4 regions of the Marinobacter sp. DS40M6 genome follow, and region 1 is predicted to be linked to each of the others. Evidence: predicted binding sites of a transcription regulator. Region 1 holds the regulator's gene; each other region holds the start of a gene.
The links. The regulator FliA, encoded in region 1, starts transcription of late flagellar genes. The targets are predictions, from matches to a motif close to CTAAAGTTTNNNNNNNNNNNGCCGNTAA.
Positions count from the first base shown of each region.

Region 2: a site for FliA is predicted at 1,531-1,558, ahead of JJO78_RS11640 (flagellin N-terminal helical domain-containing protein). Genes of this name have one in related genera too.
Region 3: a site for FliA is predicted at 1,845-1,872, ahead of JJO78_RS12620 (methyl-accepting chemotaxis protein). Genes of this name have one in related genera too.
Region 4: a site for FliA is predicted at 1,703-1,730, ahead of JJO78_RS03100 (methyl-accepting chemotaxis protein). Genes of this name have one in related genera too.

Region 1 is NZ_JAFCAE010000004.1:57,951-61,090, forward strand. Features, by position in the region: gene JJO78_RS11025 (chemotaxis protein CheA) at 1-172, opposite strand, end outside; gene JJO78_RS11030 (protein phosphatase CheZ) at 190-978, opposite strand; gene cheY (chemotaxis response regulator CheY) at 1,000-1,383, opposite strand; gene JJO78_RS11040 (RNA polymerase sigma factor FliA) at 1,560-2,291, opposite strand; gene JJO78_RS11045 (MinD/ParA family protein) at 2,322-3,134, opposite strand.
Region 2 is NZ_JAFCAE010000004.1:187,702-190,841, reverse strand. Features, by position in the region: gene JJO78_RS11645 (flagellin N-terminal helical domain-containing protein) at 1-1,263, opposite strand, end outside; gene JJO78_RS11640 (flagellin N-terminal helical domain-containing protein) at 1,646-3,140, shown strand, end outside.
Region 3 is NZ_JAFCAE010000004.1:414,104-417,243, forward strand. Features, by position in the region: gene JJO78_RS12615 (DUF4870 family protein) at 1-27, opposite strand, end outside; gene JJO78_RS12620 (methyl-accepting chemotaxis protein) at 93-1,733, opposite strand; gene JJO78_RS12625 (PhoX family protein) at 1,968-3,140, opposite strand, start outside.
Region 4 is NZ_JAFCAE010000001.1:688,356-691,495, reverse strand. Features, by position in the region: gene JJO78_RS03100 (methyl-accepting chemotaxis protein) at 1-1,542, opposite strand, end outside; gene JJO78_RS03095 (CHAD domain-containing protein) at 1,810-3,140, shown strand, end outside.

The DNA.
Region 1 (3,140 bases):
GAAACCCAGCGCCGCCTTTTACGGTGTGAAAGCCTCGGAAGATGGCGTTGAGCAGATCGCTGTCGTCCGGGTTTTGTTCCAGGTCGACCAGTTGCTCCGACAGCTTTTCGAGTATCTCGCCTGCCTCAACAAGGAAGTCCTGCAGGATCTCTTCATCGGCATCAAGCGCCATGCGTTACCCTCTCTTACTCAGAAACCGAGACTGGACAGAAGATCATCAACATCGTCCTGTCCCGATACTACGTCTTCGCGTTCTTCGGCCTTGATCTGTGGACCAACACCCTGTTCCGCCGATATCTTTTCCCGCTCTTCCAGTTCATGCACGGTGCCGGTCATCTGGTCCACATGACTCGCCATCACTACCAGGCTCAACAGATGCTCTTCCACCTCTTTAACCAGAGTGGTGACCTTTTGGATCACCTGCCCAGTGAGGTCCTGGAAATCCTGGGCCAGAAGAATTTCCGACAAGTTGTCGTACATCGCCCCGGCATCGGTATTCAGGGTCACGAAAAACGTGTCGATACGGGCATAGAGCTCACGAAATTCAGCCGGCGCCATCTCGCGGCGACGCAGTTTCTGCCACTGGTCTCTCAGCTCGGCGGCCTCGTCGCGGAGGGCGCTGGCCTTGGGCATAGCCTCCTCAACCAGATCCATGGTCCGATTGGCCGCTTTACCGGTCATCTGAACCACGTACTCAAGGCGATCCGACGCATCGGTCATCTTCGACAGAGCTTCTGACTGTTCGGCGTTACGGGGATCGATCTGGAAATTGCGGATCGCCTCGTGGAGGCTGCGGGTCAAGCGGCCGACTTCCCGATACAGGCTCTGGTCCCTCACCTCGCTCAATTCATTGATCAGCGTCATCGCGCGGCCATAGTCCCCGGCGTTGACCTGTTCAACCAACTCGGCCGCCTGGCTGCGGAGTTTCTCCGTGACCTCCGGGTCGAGCCCCTGTGGGTCTTTTTTTCTATTGCTCATGGGAGCCGTCCGACCTCTGAATTACTGGATGCGTTCGAAGATCTTCTCAATCTTCTCCTTGAGTACGGCTGCCGTGAAGGGCTTGACCACGTAGCCGTTCACACCGGCCTGCGCAGCAGCGACAATCTGGTCGCGCTTCGCCTCGGCGGTCACCATGAGCACAGGCAGGGTTTTCAGGCTGTCATCGGCACGGACTTCCTTGAGCAGATCGAGTCCGGACATCCCTGGCATATTCCAGTCGGTTACCAGAAAATCGTATTTGCCGCTCCTGAGCATAGGCAGTGCTGTATTGCCGTCGTCTGCTTCGTCAGTGTTGGTAAAACCGAGATCGCGAAGCAGGTTCTTAATGATCCGTCGCATTGTGGAGAAGTCATCCACAATCAGGATTTTCATGTTCTTGTCCAATGGGACCTCCAGTTAAAAACGCCCGGAATTCGTTTTTGGCTTCCGGCTCACAGTCTAGCAGGCCGGTAGTTTAACCGCTTATTGTGTGGCCTTTGAGCCGGTTGTAAAGCACCGGTTACCAAAAGGCTACAGTAAAGAATGCCTGGTAACGCCGTTCAATGGGACTGGCGGCCTGTTCAGCTCTGCCAACCAGTAAGACGCCCCCGCAGACGGAGCGCGGCCTGGCTGTGAATCTGGCTGACCCGGCTTTCACTGACACCCAACACAGCACCAATTTCCTTCAGGTTCAATTCTTCCTGATAGTAAAGGCTGAGCACCAGCTTTTCTCGCTCGGGCAGGTCACCAATCGCAGCTGCCAGGCTCTTCCGGAAGTTGTCAGACGCCAAGCCATCCAACGGGTTATCACTGTCCTCTGTTTCTTCTATCGGCAGCTCGCCGGATTCATTGAGCTCATCCAGGCTAAAAAGTCGGCCACTGTTAGCATCGCTCAGGGAGGAATAGTATTCGTCGAGGTCCAGCCCCAGCTCCTCGGCTACTTCCGAGTCTTGAGCTTCCCGACCCAGGCGGTCCTCGACAGCCTTGATGGCTTTGGCAATGCGGCGGGAGTTCCTGTGGACGGATCGGGGTACCCAGTCACCTTTGCGAATTTCATCTACCATGGCTCCGCGAATCCGGATCCCGGCGTATGTCTCAAAGGTAGCCCCCTTGTCGGAACTGTATCGCTGTGCAGCTTCCAACAAGCCAATCATGCCTGCCTGCATAAGGTCATCCAGTTGGACAGATGCCGGCAGCCGCGCCATGAGGTGAAGCGCTATTTTTTTGACCAGCGGGGCCTGCTCCTCAACGAGCTGGGAAGGTCCTCGTGTACCCGTCCGGTTGTAGGTTCCAAGTTCTTTCGCCAATGTCATGTATCCGGCTATTCAGTGACAGGATCAAAATCAGACTTCGACGAGCCGCTCCACAAAGAATTCCAGATGTCCCCGGGGCGATGATGGCAGCGGCCAGCTATCCACTTTCTCCGCGAGGCTCTTGATCGCCAACGATGCTTTTGCCCGCGGATAGGCATCCAGCACGGCACGCTGGCGCTGTACCGCTTTTTTTACGGCCTCGTCATACGGCACCATACCCACATATTGTAGGGCCACATCAAGAAAGCGCTCGGTAACCCGGGTCAGTTTTTCAAACAGATGGCGACCTTCCTGCTCATTCCTGACCTGATTGGCCAGTATACGGAAGCGGTTGGTGCCGTAATCCCGGTTCATAAGCTTTATAAGGGCGTAGGCATCGGTGATAGAGGTAGGTTCATCACAAACAACCAGTAATAGTTCCTGTGAGGCCCGGAGGAAACTGACCACCGATTCGGAAATACCCGCAGCGGTATCAACGATCAGCACATCGATCTGGTCACCCAGTTCGCTGAACGCGTTGATCAGGCCAGCGTGCTCCAGATTGGAAAGCTGGGTCATGCGTTGGGTACCTGAGGACGCAGGCACGATTTTGATGCCACCGGGGCCGTTGACCAACACATCCCGAAGGTCACATTCCCCGGCGATGACGTCCTGGATATTACGATTGGCGGTAATGCCAAGCAGAACGTCAATGTTGGCAAGGCCCAGGTCGGCATCGAGCAGCACCACCCGCCGTCCCATTTGTGCTAGGGCGATGCCAAGGTTCACTGATACGTTGCTCTTGCCAACGCCCCCTTTCCCGCCGGAAACGGCAATCACCTGTACCGGATGTGGTTTGCTCATACTGAC
Region 2 (3,140 bases), 130 kb from region 1:
CGCGTCCACAACTGCGAGTGCGCTGGTGGCGCCGTCAACGGTGCTTATATCGATACCTGCCACTTCTTCAGGCGTAGAGCCGGCAGCGGTATTCTGCGCACTGTTCAGGACGCTGCCTGCGGCCAGGGTGGCGTCAGACGTCGCGGCGAAGCTAACGGACGAGTCCAGCGTCAATTCGCCGGCAACCCGTGTGGCATTAGCTCCACCACTTGTCAGTTCGATGGCGCTCGGGTCGCCGCTACCCTGTACCGCCAACTGTTGAGAGCCGGCAGCGGTAAAGTCTTCGATAGTGATGTCTTTACCCTGTTCCTGAATCAGCGTGATACTGCCGTCGTTAGCAACTTCCGCGGTAATGCCGGTCTTGCCAGACGCGGCGTTCACCTCACGTGCAATCGCTGAGAGGTCGTTTGCATCGGTGATCTGCGCGGAAATGGTCGCTGAGCTGCTCCCATTGGAAAGGGTGAGCGACACGGTTTGAGGCACGGCGATTGGCGTGGTAGCGGTGTTGCTCAGGGTCGCCGATGTTCTTGCCGTCGCGTTCACACCCGTCGTGGCACCAATGTCGTTGATGGCTGCGGCGATGTCTTCTGCCGTGTCACCTGCTGTAATGGGCACCACCTGGCTGTCCAGCGAGCTGGAAATGGTGAGATTCTGCGTGGCGATCGTGTTTTGTGCGGGTAACGTCGCATTCGCTGCCGTTGTTGAACCGGTGCCCTGGTTCAGGGTTGCGTTGGCCGCGTCGAGCGTGTTGTTGGCCAGGTCGGCGGTTCGGGCGCCTTCGATGGAAACGGCGATGCTCTGGTTTTCATTGGCGCCAGCCTGGAATTTTTGGGCCTGGAAGGTGCCGTCCAGGAGTTTCAGCCCGTTGAACTCGGTGGTGGTGGCAATGCGCTCCAGCTCGCCTTTTAGCTGGTTTACTTCGGACTGCAGGGCCTTCCTGTCAGATGCGGAGTTCGTTGCGTTGGCGGATTGTACCGCCAGTTCCCGAATGCGCTGCAGGATGTTCCCGGATTCGCCCAGCGCGCCTTCAGCAGTCTGAGCCAGAGAAATACCGTCGTTGGCGTTTCGAATGGCCTGGTTGAGGCCTTTGATCTGCGATGTGAATCGCTCAGAGATGGCAAGCCCGGCGGCATCGTCCTTGGCGGAGTTGATGCGCAGGCCGGATGACAGCCGCTGCAGGGCAACGTTGGAGTCTTCCTGTGAAGTGTTCAGGTTTCGCTGAGCATTCAGCGACGCGATATTGGTGTTGATGATCTGAGGCATAACATTTCTCCCTGCTCAGAGATGCCGGTAACCCGGTGCCCGATCAAAATGGACGCCTTGCCGGCGGAAGTTCATTTAATTGCCGTTTTGCAGGGAGGTAAGCGAAGGTTGTGCCAGTTTCGGAGTTTTTTTTGTAAAGCATTGATTGGTATTGGTTTTATTAGTCTGTTTTGAAGTCTGGAGCATGAGTCCAATCGTCAACATGTAGCGGTATAAGGAAGACTATTGCCGCTTTTACATTCCCTTACAAAATACCGTTAATTTTTTCTAAAGGTACGGACGGGGGCGCCGTTAAGCGCAATAACAGGGAGGCGCTCCCAAACTGAAAATGGGCGCCATTCCTTTTCCATGAAATAACGACATATGTCGAAGGAGAAGCAATATGGCTCTCGGTATTAACACTAACGTTGCGTCACTGTCAGCTCAGAACCAGCTGAACAAATCCCAGGAGCTTTCTAACCAAGCTCTGGAGCGTCTGTCTTCCGGCCTGCGTATCAACTCCGCCAAGGACGATGCTGCTGGCCTTGCAATTTCGACCCGTTTTCAGTCCCAGATCTCTGGTCTGAACGTTGCGCAGCGTAACGCCAACGACGGTATTTCTCTGGCTCAGACTGCTGAAGGTGCTCTGGAAGAAACCACCAACATCCTGCAGCGTATCCGTGAGCTGTCTGTTCAGTCGGCCAACTCGACCAACTCTTCTTCTGACCGCTCTGCACTTCAGGGCGAAGTAAACCAGCTGAAGCAAGAGCTTGACCGTATTGCCGGTACTACCCAGTTCAACGGCCTCAACCTTCTGGATGGCAGCTTCACTGCTCAGTCATTCCAGGTTGGTGCCAACGCTAACCAGACCATCTCAGTATCCGTGACCGGTGCTCGTGGTGCCGACCTTGGTAACAACACCGTATCCGGTGAAAGTGATACCACTGTCAGCCAGGGCACAGGTTCTGTTGCGGTAGCTGCGGCTGATGTGGCAACGGTTGCCAACAACACCATTGCTACACAGAACATCACCGTTTCTGGAACTGAAGGCTCTGAGGTCATTGGTATTACCCAAGGCGATACTGCAGAAGCGATTGCGGCTGCTGTTAACGCTGAAACCGGCACGACTGGTGTAACGGCTACTGCATCGACCACGGCAACCCTCGCTGGTCTGTCTGACGATGGTACGGTTTCCTTCACGCTTGGTAGTGGTGGCGACACAGCGACCATCTCCGCAGCGGTAACTACCACTGACCTGGGTGCGCTGGCCAAAGCGATCAATGATACCTCAGGCACCACTGGTGTTACGGCTGAAGCAAACGGTGGCGAAATCACACTGACCCAGGCTGATGGTAAAGACATCCGTCTGCAGGACTTTGCCAACTCAGGTAACGCTACCGGTACCGCCACGCTGCAGGGCAGTGGTGATCCAAGTGCGGTTACTTTGACCGCTGGCAGCACTGACAGCACGATTGCTTCTGGTTCTGTTGAGTTCGCTTCATCCGGTGCGTTCTCGGTCAGTTCCTCGGTTGCCGAGACCGCTGGTAGCATTCTGAACGTTGCAGCAGACACCGTGGTTGGTTCTAACCTCCAGTCAGTGTCTTCTATCGACATCGGTACTGTTGCAGGCGCTAACAGCGCAATCGAGATTGCAGATGCGGCTCTTGAGCAGATCAGTGGTATCCGCGCCGACCTGGGTGCTGCCCAGAACCGGTTTGAATCCACAATCGCCAACCTGAGCACAACTGCCGAAAACCTGTCGGCCGCTAACAGCCGGATTCTGGATGCAGACTTCGCATCTGAAACTGCTAAGCTGTCCAAGGCGCAGGTTCTCCAGCAGGCTGGTATCTCTGTACTGGCGCAGGCGAATGCCCGCCCGCAGCAGGTTCTGTCCCTCC
Region 3 (3,140 bases), 360 kb from region 1:
GGCGGGGATGTATTCGTGCTCGGACAAGTCACTCTCCTCTGGCTCCACACCCGCAGTGTATCACAGCAACAGGAGCCGGAAACCGCTGGAACTTAGCGGTTGTCCGGTTTGTAACCCAGGCGGAAGCCACCCCAGTGCTTGCCATTCACGTAGATCGGCACTGACAGGTCATGCATAACCTCGCCAGTATCCCGGCGGTAGGTCTGTAGCAGCATATTCTGGGTATGGCTGCCACACCGAGCACCGGTGCGGTCGTTAAACAGCCGTTTGCTGCGACTCTTTACCAGATCCACTTTCGGGTCGCCCGTTGGCGCATGGGCGAAATCACGGTTGTGGGTCGGCACATAGCCATCCGGCGCGGCGGCAATCGCGAAGACCATCGACGGGTGGGCCCCTTTCACCGCTTCCTGAACGGTGGGCAGTTGCTGATCGGTGAACCGATCAAAGCTGCTGGAATACTTCTGTGGATCGGTCTTGGGAATGGGGGTTCTTTGCTTATCAAACAGGGCGCTTTCTGCCAGTTGCCCATCGCGAACCGCTTTTTCAAAGAGCTTTCCAATCCGGTCCGCACCCTGCCGGGCCTGGTCGTAGAAGAAGCGGTGATAGCTTTCATCGCTGTTCAACGCAAATGCCGCGTTGGCCTCTTCCGCCAGTTCCATCAGTGTCGCTGCCTGCTGGGCAAGCGACGCAACGCTGGTATCGCTCTCGGTAATCTGATCCCGAACCGTTTCAATGGCCGACGATACCTGCTGCAGGCTCTGCTCGTTGTTCTGGTCAATCTCGGCAATGCGCGCCACCTGCTGCTGCACACGGTCAGACTGATCACGAATCTGATCAAGGCGCTCGCCAACGCTTTCAACTGACTCCAAGCCGGATTCAACGCTCTTGGCCAGGTCCTCGATCCGCGAAACAATCAGGGAGGTATCGGAACGTATTTCCTGCAGCGTTTCGGCCACCTCACCGGTTGCCTGCGCGGTTCGCCCGGCCAATTGCCTGACCTCGTCGGCAACCACCGCAAAGCCCCGCCCCTGGTCGCCGGCACGAGCGGCTTCAATTGCCGCGTTCAAGGCCAGCAGGTTGGTTTGTTCCGCGATGCCCTGAATGGTGGTGGTGACACCCTGGATCTTGTTGGATTTCTCGTTCAGTTCCTGAATTAATCTGAGGTTCTCGCTGGACTGCTCGTGCACGGCTCGCACGCTATTGATGGCAGTGGTCAGCGCATCACGGCCCTCAACGCTCACCTGACGGTTCTGCAGAGCCATGGTCGCAGCATCGGTGGCCTGCTGGGCGGATTCACGCACACTCTCGGTAATCTGACCCGCGTACTCCGCCATCTGTGCAGTTTCACTGACCTGTCGATCCAGGCGGTTTTTTAGTTGGTCGGCCGCGTGGGACACCTGGGCCGCAGAAATGGCACTTTTATCGGCACTGCCGGACAGGGTTTCCACCAGTGCCCGCCCTGCTTTGGCGTCCGCAAGGAGGCTTGCACACTGTTTGCCCAGCGGACTATCCGCTGGCAGCTTACCGGCGTTGAGCTGCTTGATGGAACGTTCAACCGGTTCCAGAACGCGTAACACCAGATACGCGGTGGCGACGACCAGGCCAATAACCACGCCCGCCACCAGCGACGCGCTATCCAACCCTATCAACGGCGCCACCAGGAAAGCCCCAAAGGCGACGACAACGGCGACTGACACCCCCACAACCAGAACAGGCCGACTGAGCAAACCCATATCCACCTCTTTATTTTCATTATTAGTGAATGCATCTTTTTTGACGATTACTCTTGAGAGTAAAGAATTGACCTTTACTTATAACTGCTACTTTAGTTGACCAATACTGGTTTTACGGCAGATCGATGAAAAACTGAAACAAAAAAGCCGTAACGCCGGAGACGTCCTGTTGGAAGAATCCGGCGTTACGGCTGGCTCTTGTCGGTGTGCGCCCGTGGCGCCTCTATCAGGCGATCAGGCGCCGATCACACCGCCATCGTCCTTGGTTACGATAACAGTGGCGTCGCGGGGACGGGACTCGGCCGCGTTCGGCCAGTTACCATCCGGGTGCTGGATGTTCACGAACATGGTCTTAACGTCCGGTGTGCTGACAACGCCAGTTACTTCACAACCTTGGGGCCCGACGAAGAAGCGCTTGATTTCGCGTGTCTCCGGATTGGCGGCCAGCATCATGTTGTTGAAGTACGGGTCAGCATCAGAACCATCGGTCTGGATCCACAGCCGGCCATTGTAGTCAAACCAGAGGCCATCCGGGCTGTTGAAAATATTATCATCGTTCAGGGAGACGACGGCCTCACCATCGACAACAGTTTCCGTACCCTGCTCGCCGGCGAAGACAAAGATGTCCCAGTCAAAGCTGGTAGCCGTGTGATCGCTACCTTCTTCAGTCCAGCGAATGATGTGGCCGGTGGCATTGGGAGAGTTCGGGTTGGCGGCGTTGACGTCGTCGAACCCTGGCTGGCCCCGGTTCGAGTTGTTTGTCAGGGTGAAATAGACCTCGCCAGAGTTGGGATCAACGGCACCCCACTCCGGGCGGTCCATCGTCGTAGCGCCGGCAATATCGGCTGCGAGGCGGGTATTCAGCAGAACATCAGCCTGGTTCTCAAAACCGTCGAACTGGATATCGCCGACCATGCCGCCTTCAGCCGCAGCAACCTTGCTGGCGAAATCCGCGTCGTCCAGATCCAGCGCCAGCCAGTCACCAGAGCCATCCTCGTTGAAGCGGGCAACGTACAGGGTACCCTCATCCAACAGGTAGCCACCGGCCGTCGCGGCGTAGTAGGGCTGAGACGACACAAACTTGTAGATGTACTCGAAACGGGAATCGTCACCGGAGTAACACACCACCGGCTCACCTTCCTTCGCCGGCGCAAAGATGACGCCCTCGTGACCAAAGCGTCCCAACGCAGTGCGTTTCTGGGGTTTGCTTTCCGGCGTAAACGGATCAATTTCAACCATGAAGCCGTAGGTGTTGGCTTCGTTGCGATAATCATCTGTAGCCGCCGCTCCGGTCGTGCTCACATTGAATCGCACATATTGGTCGGCCGCACTGTCTGCCAACTCCCAGTCGTATCGGCTGGAGCTGCCAACACCATGTCTGGTCTGCTCGCGAGGCTGGGTCGCATC
Region 4 (3,140 bases), on a different contig from region 1:
GATTTCCTCGGCCACCTGGCTTTGCTGTTCCGCCGCGGTGGCAATCTGGGTCACCTGATCATGAATATGGCCCACAGACTTCTCAATGGTGCGCAGGGCGTCAGTGGCGTGGTTAATGCGCTCAACCGTTTCGCTGGAGCGTTGGCGGGACGCATCCATCCGCTCCACCGCTGCGCGGGACTCGGTCACGAAGCCGTCAATCATACCGCGAATCTGATCAGCGGATTCCGCACTGCGTTTGGCCAGCTGGCGGACTTCATCGGCAACCACCGAGAAACCACGGCCATGCTCACCGGCCCGGGCGGCCTCAATGGCTGCGTTGAGGGCCAGCAGGTTGGTCTGGTCAGTGACGGCGTGGATGACGTCCAGCACCTGGGTAATCTCGTCGGTTTTCTCAGCCAGATTACTGATACGGCCAGAGCTGGACTCAATCTCCTCCGACAACTGATTGACGGACGCCTGTGCGTTGGCAATGGTCTCGCCGCCATCCCGTGCAAGCCTGTCGGCGTCAGAGGCGGCGCTTTCCACCGAGTTGGCATTGCCGGAAATCTGCTGGATCGTGGCCGCCATCTCATTAATGGCGGAGGCAATCTGATCGGTTTCCGAACCCTGCTCCTGTACCGACGCACGGGTTTCATTGGCAACACGGCTGAGCTCTTCCGCGGCCGAGGCAACCTGGTCAGTGGTCGCGCCGACATCGCGGATGGTGTCCTGGATTTTCACCACGAAGGCGTTGAAGCGACGCCCAAGCTCGGCGAGTTCGTCGTTTCCTTCGTCCGGCAGACGGTGGCGGAGGTCGCCCTCACCCTCGGCGATGTCCTTCATCATGGCAATAACGGTGTTCAGCGGCTTCGTTACCGTACGGCCGACAAACATGCCGATGAGCAGTGCGATAATCACCACAACCACCGTAACCAGAACGATAAAACCGAGGGTTTCGGCTATCTCCGCTTCAATATCCGCGCGAGCGGCAGAAACAACCCGGTCAATGTCAGTGACATAAACGCCAGTGCCAATCATCCAGTCCCAATCTGGAATAATCGTTGAATAAGACACCTTTGGTTCTACCTCGCCTGACTCTGGATTGGGCCAGTCGTAACCGAAAAAACCACCATCCTCGGCCGCATTGAACAGTGACCGAACCAGTTTCTGCACGTCTGGATTGGTTGTGGGGCCTTCGCGAGAAGGGTCGGGGGCGTAGGCCAGATTTTCCAGGTCGCGAGCATATGCGAAAACATAGTTTCCGCCCTCGTACCTGATTGAACGCAGACGCTTCCGTGCTTCCTCCTTCGCTTCGCGATCCGAAAGATCCGGATTGTTCTTGGCGTTCAAAACCAGAGAGCGCGCAGTATCCACAAGGTTCTTTACACCTTCCTTTCGTGCCTCAAGCAAACTTGCTTCAAGGCGCTCAAGCTCAGCCTCACCACCGCTTTTGATCTGGGCGACCGTAATCCAGGCAAGGGTTGCCGCCGTTATTACTACCGGGATCAGAACGCCCAGCAGAAGACGGGAACGAATGCGTAACCGGCTCAGCAATGTCATCAAGAAGTTCTCCGTATGAGATCAAATGTTCAGCGTAATTATCCACAACCGGGCACCCAGGGTGTGTTCCAGTTTGTAATACCGGTGTGTGCGACTTCGGGGTGTAAAGCTGCGACACTGCCACAACTCATTCATGCATTTGCTTTTATTGTTAAAAGTCTTAACGGCCGGTAGCGGATGGACTTGAACCAGCGTTAGACTAAAGGTCTAGCCCCAAACGTCCGATTCATCAAACCTGGCCCAATAAAACCAGTTTCAGGGGCACGGATGAAACACCTCTATTTGATTCGCCACGCCAAATCCAGCTGGGCCGATGATGGCCTTCGTGATCACCAGCGCCCCCTCAACAACCGGGGCCTGAAACAGCTTGCCCCCATGGGCAGGGCAATCCGTGCGGACGGGGCGTTCGATGGAACGGTCTACTGCAGCAATGCCACCCGCGCGCAACAAACCCTGGAAGGCCTGATCCCGAGCAACCATCAACACGCCGTCAAACTGGCGCCTGTTCTATACACGTTTAACCATGAGGTCGTGCTCGACTGGCTGCGCGACCGGAACGAAGACAGCATTACCCTGATTGGCCACAACCCTGCGCTGGAGGATCTGGCAGGCTTACTGCTGAAGCACGCACCCGACACCTTCCCCACGTGCAGCTACATGCACATCACCCTGCCCATAGAGCACTGGCGCGAGATCGGCAAGAACAGGGGCCGGCTTGAACGGTTCCTGACGCCCAAAGACGTCAGCTATGAGCAGTTTCATCGCAAACGGACGAAAATCCGTATCGACGAGCACTCTCCGCTGGCATGGCACATCCCGGAATCGCTGTTACACCAGTATCAACGCATCAGGGATCTGGAACCGGGCGTATTGCAGGGGTACGACGACGAGTTTCTGCATCAGTACCGTATTGCCATTCGCCGCAGCCGGGCCATCGCCGAAGCAGTTGTCGACATCAGTGGTGACAGCGATTTACGCAAGGCCGTCAAGAGTCTGAAACGGCATGGCCAAGCCACCAGCCGGCTCAGAGACCTTCACGTGTTACTGGGTGACCTGGCGCAATGGCCACTGGAGGAAGATACCCGGTTGGCCCTGGTGAGCTCCGGCGCCCGCAGCTATTTTGCCAACCTGGCAGACATTGAACACCAGGAGCTGACCAAACGCCTGAGCAGCGGCCAATACCGCAAAGACATGGATGAGTGGTACCAGCTTATCACCTCCCGCCACTTGAAGAAGATAACCCGGAAACTGGCTATCGAAGACATCCACAAAGCCCTGAAAAAGCACATACACAAGCACGACGCCGTGGCGCGGCAACTGAACGAACAGTCCCCGGACGATCACTTTCACGACCTGCGCAAACGGCTGAAACGCATACGCTACCTGGCCGAGTTGAACAAACCGGCGTTTCACGACAGGCTCAGGCCATTAAAACATCGACAACAACGGTTCGGAGACTTTCAGGACCTGCACGTGCAGATTGACATGCTGCTGGCCTTTCGCAACAGCATTGCCACGGAGCCGGACATGCTGGCGCCCGTGGCGGGCCTGAACACGCTGATTTCAGACCTTGCCGTGGAGAAACATCGCGTACGGGC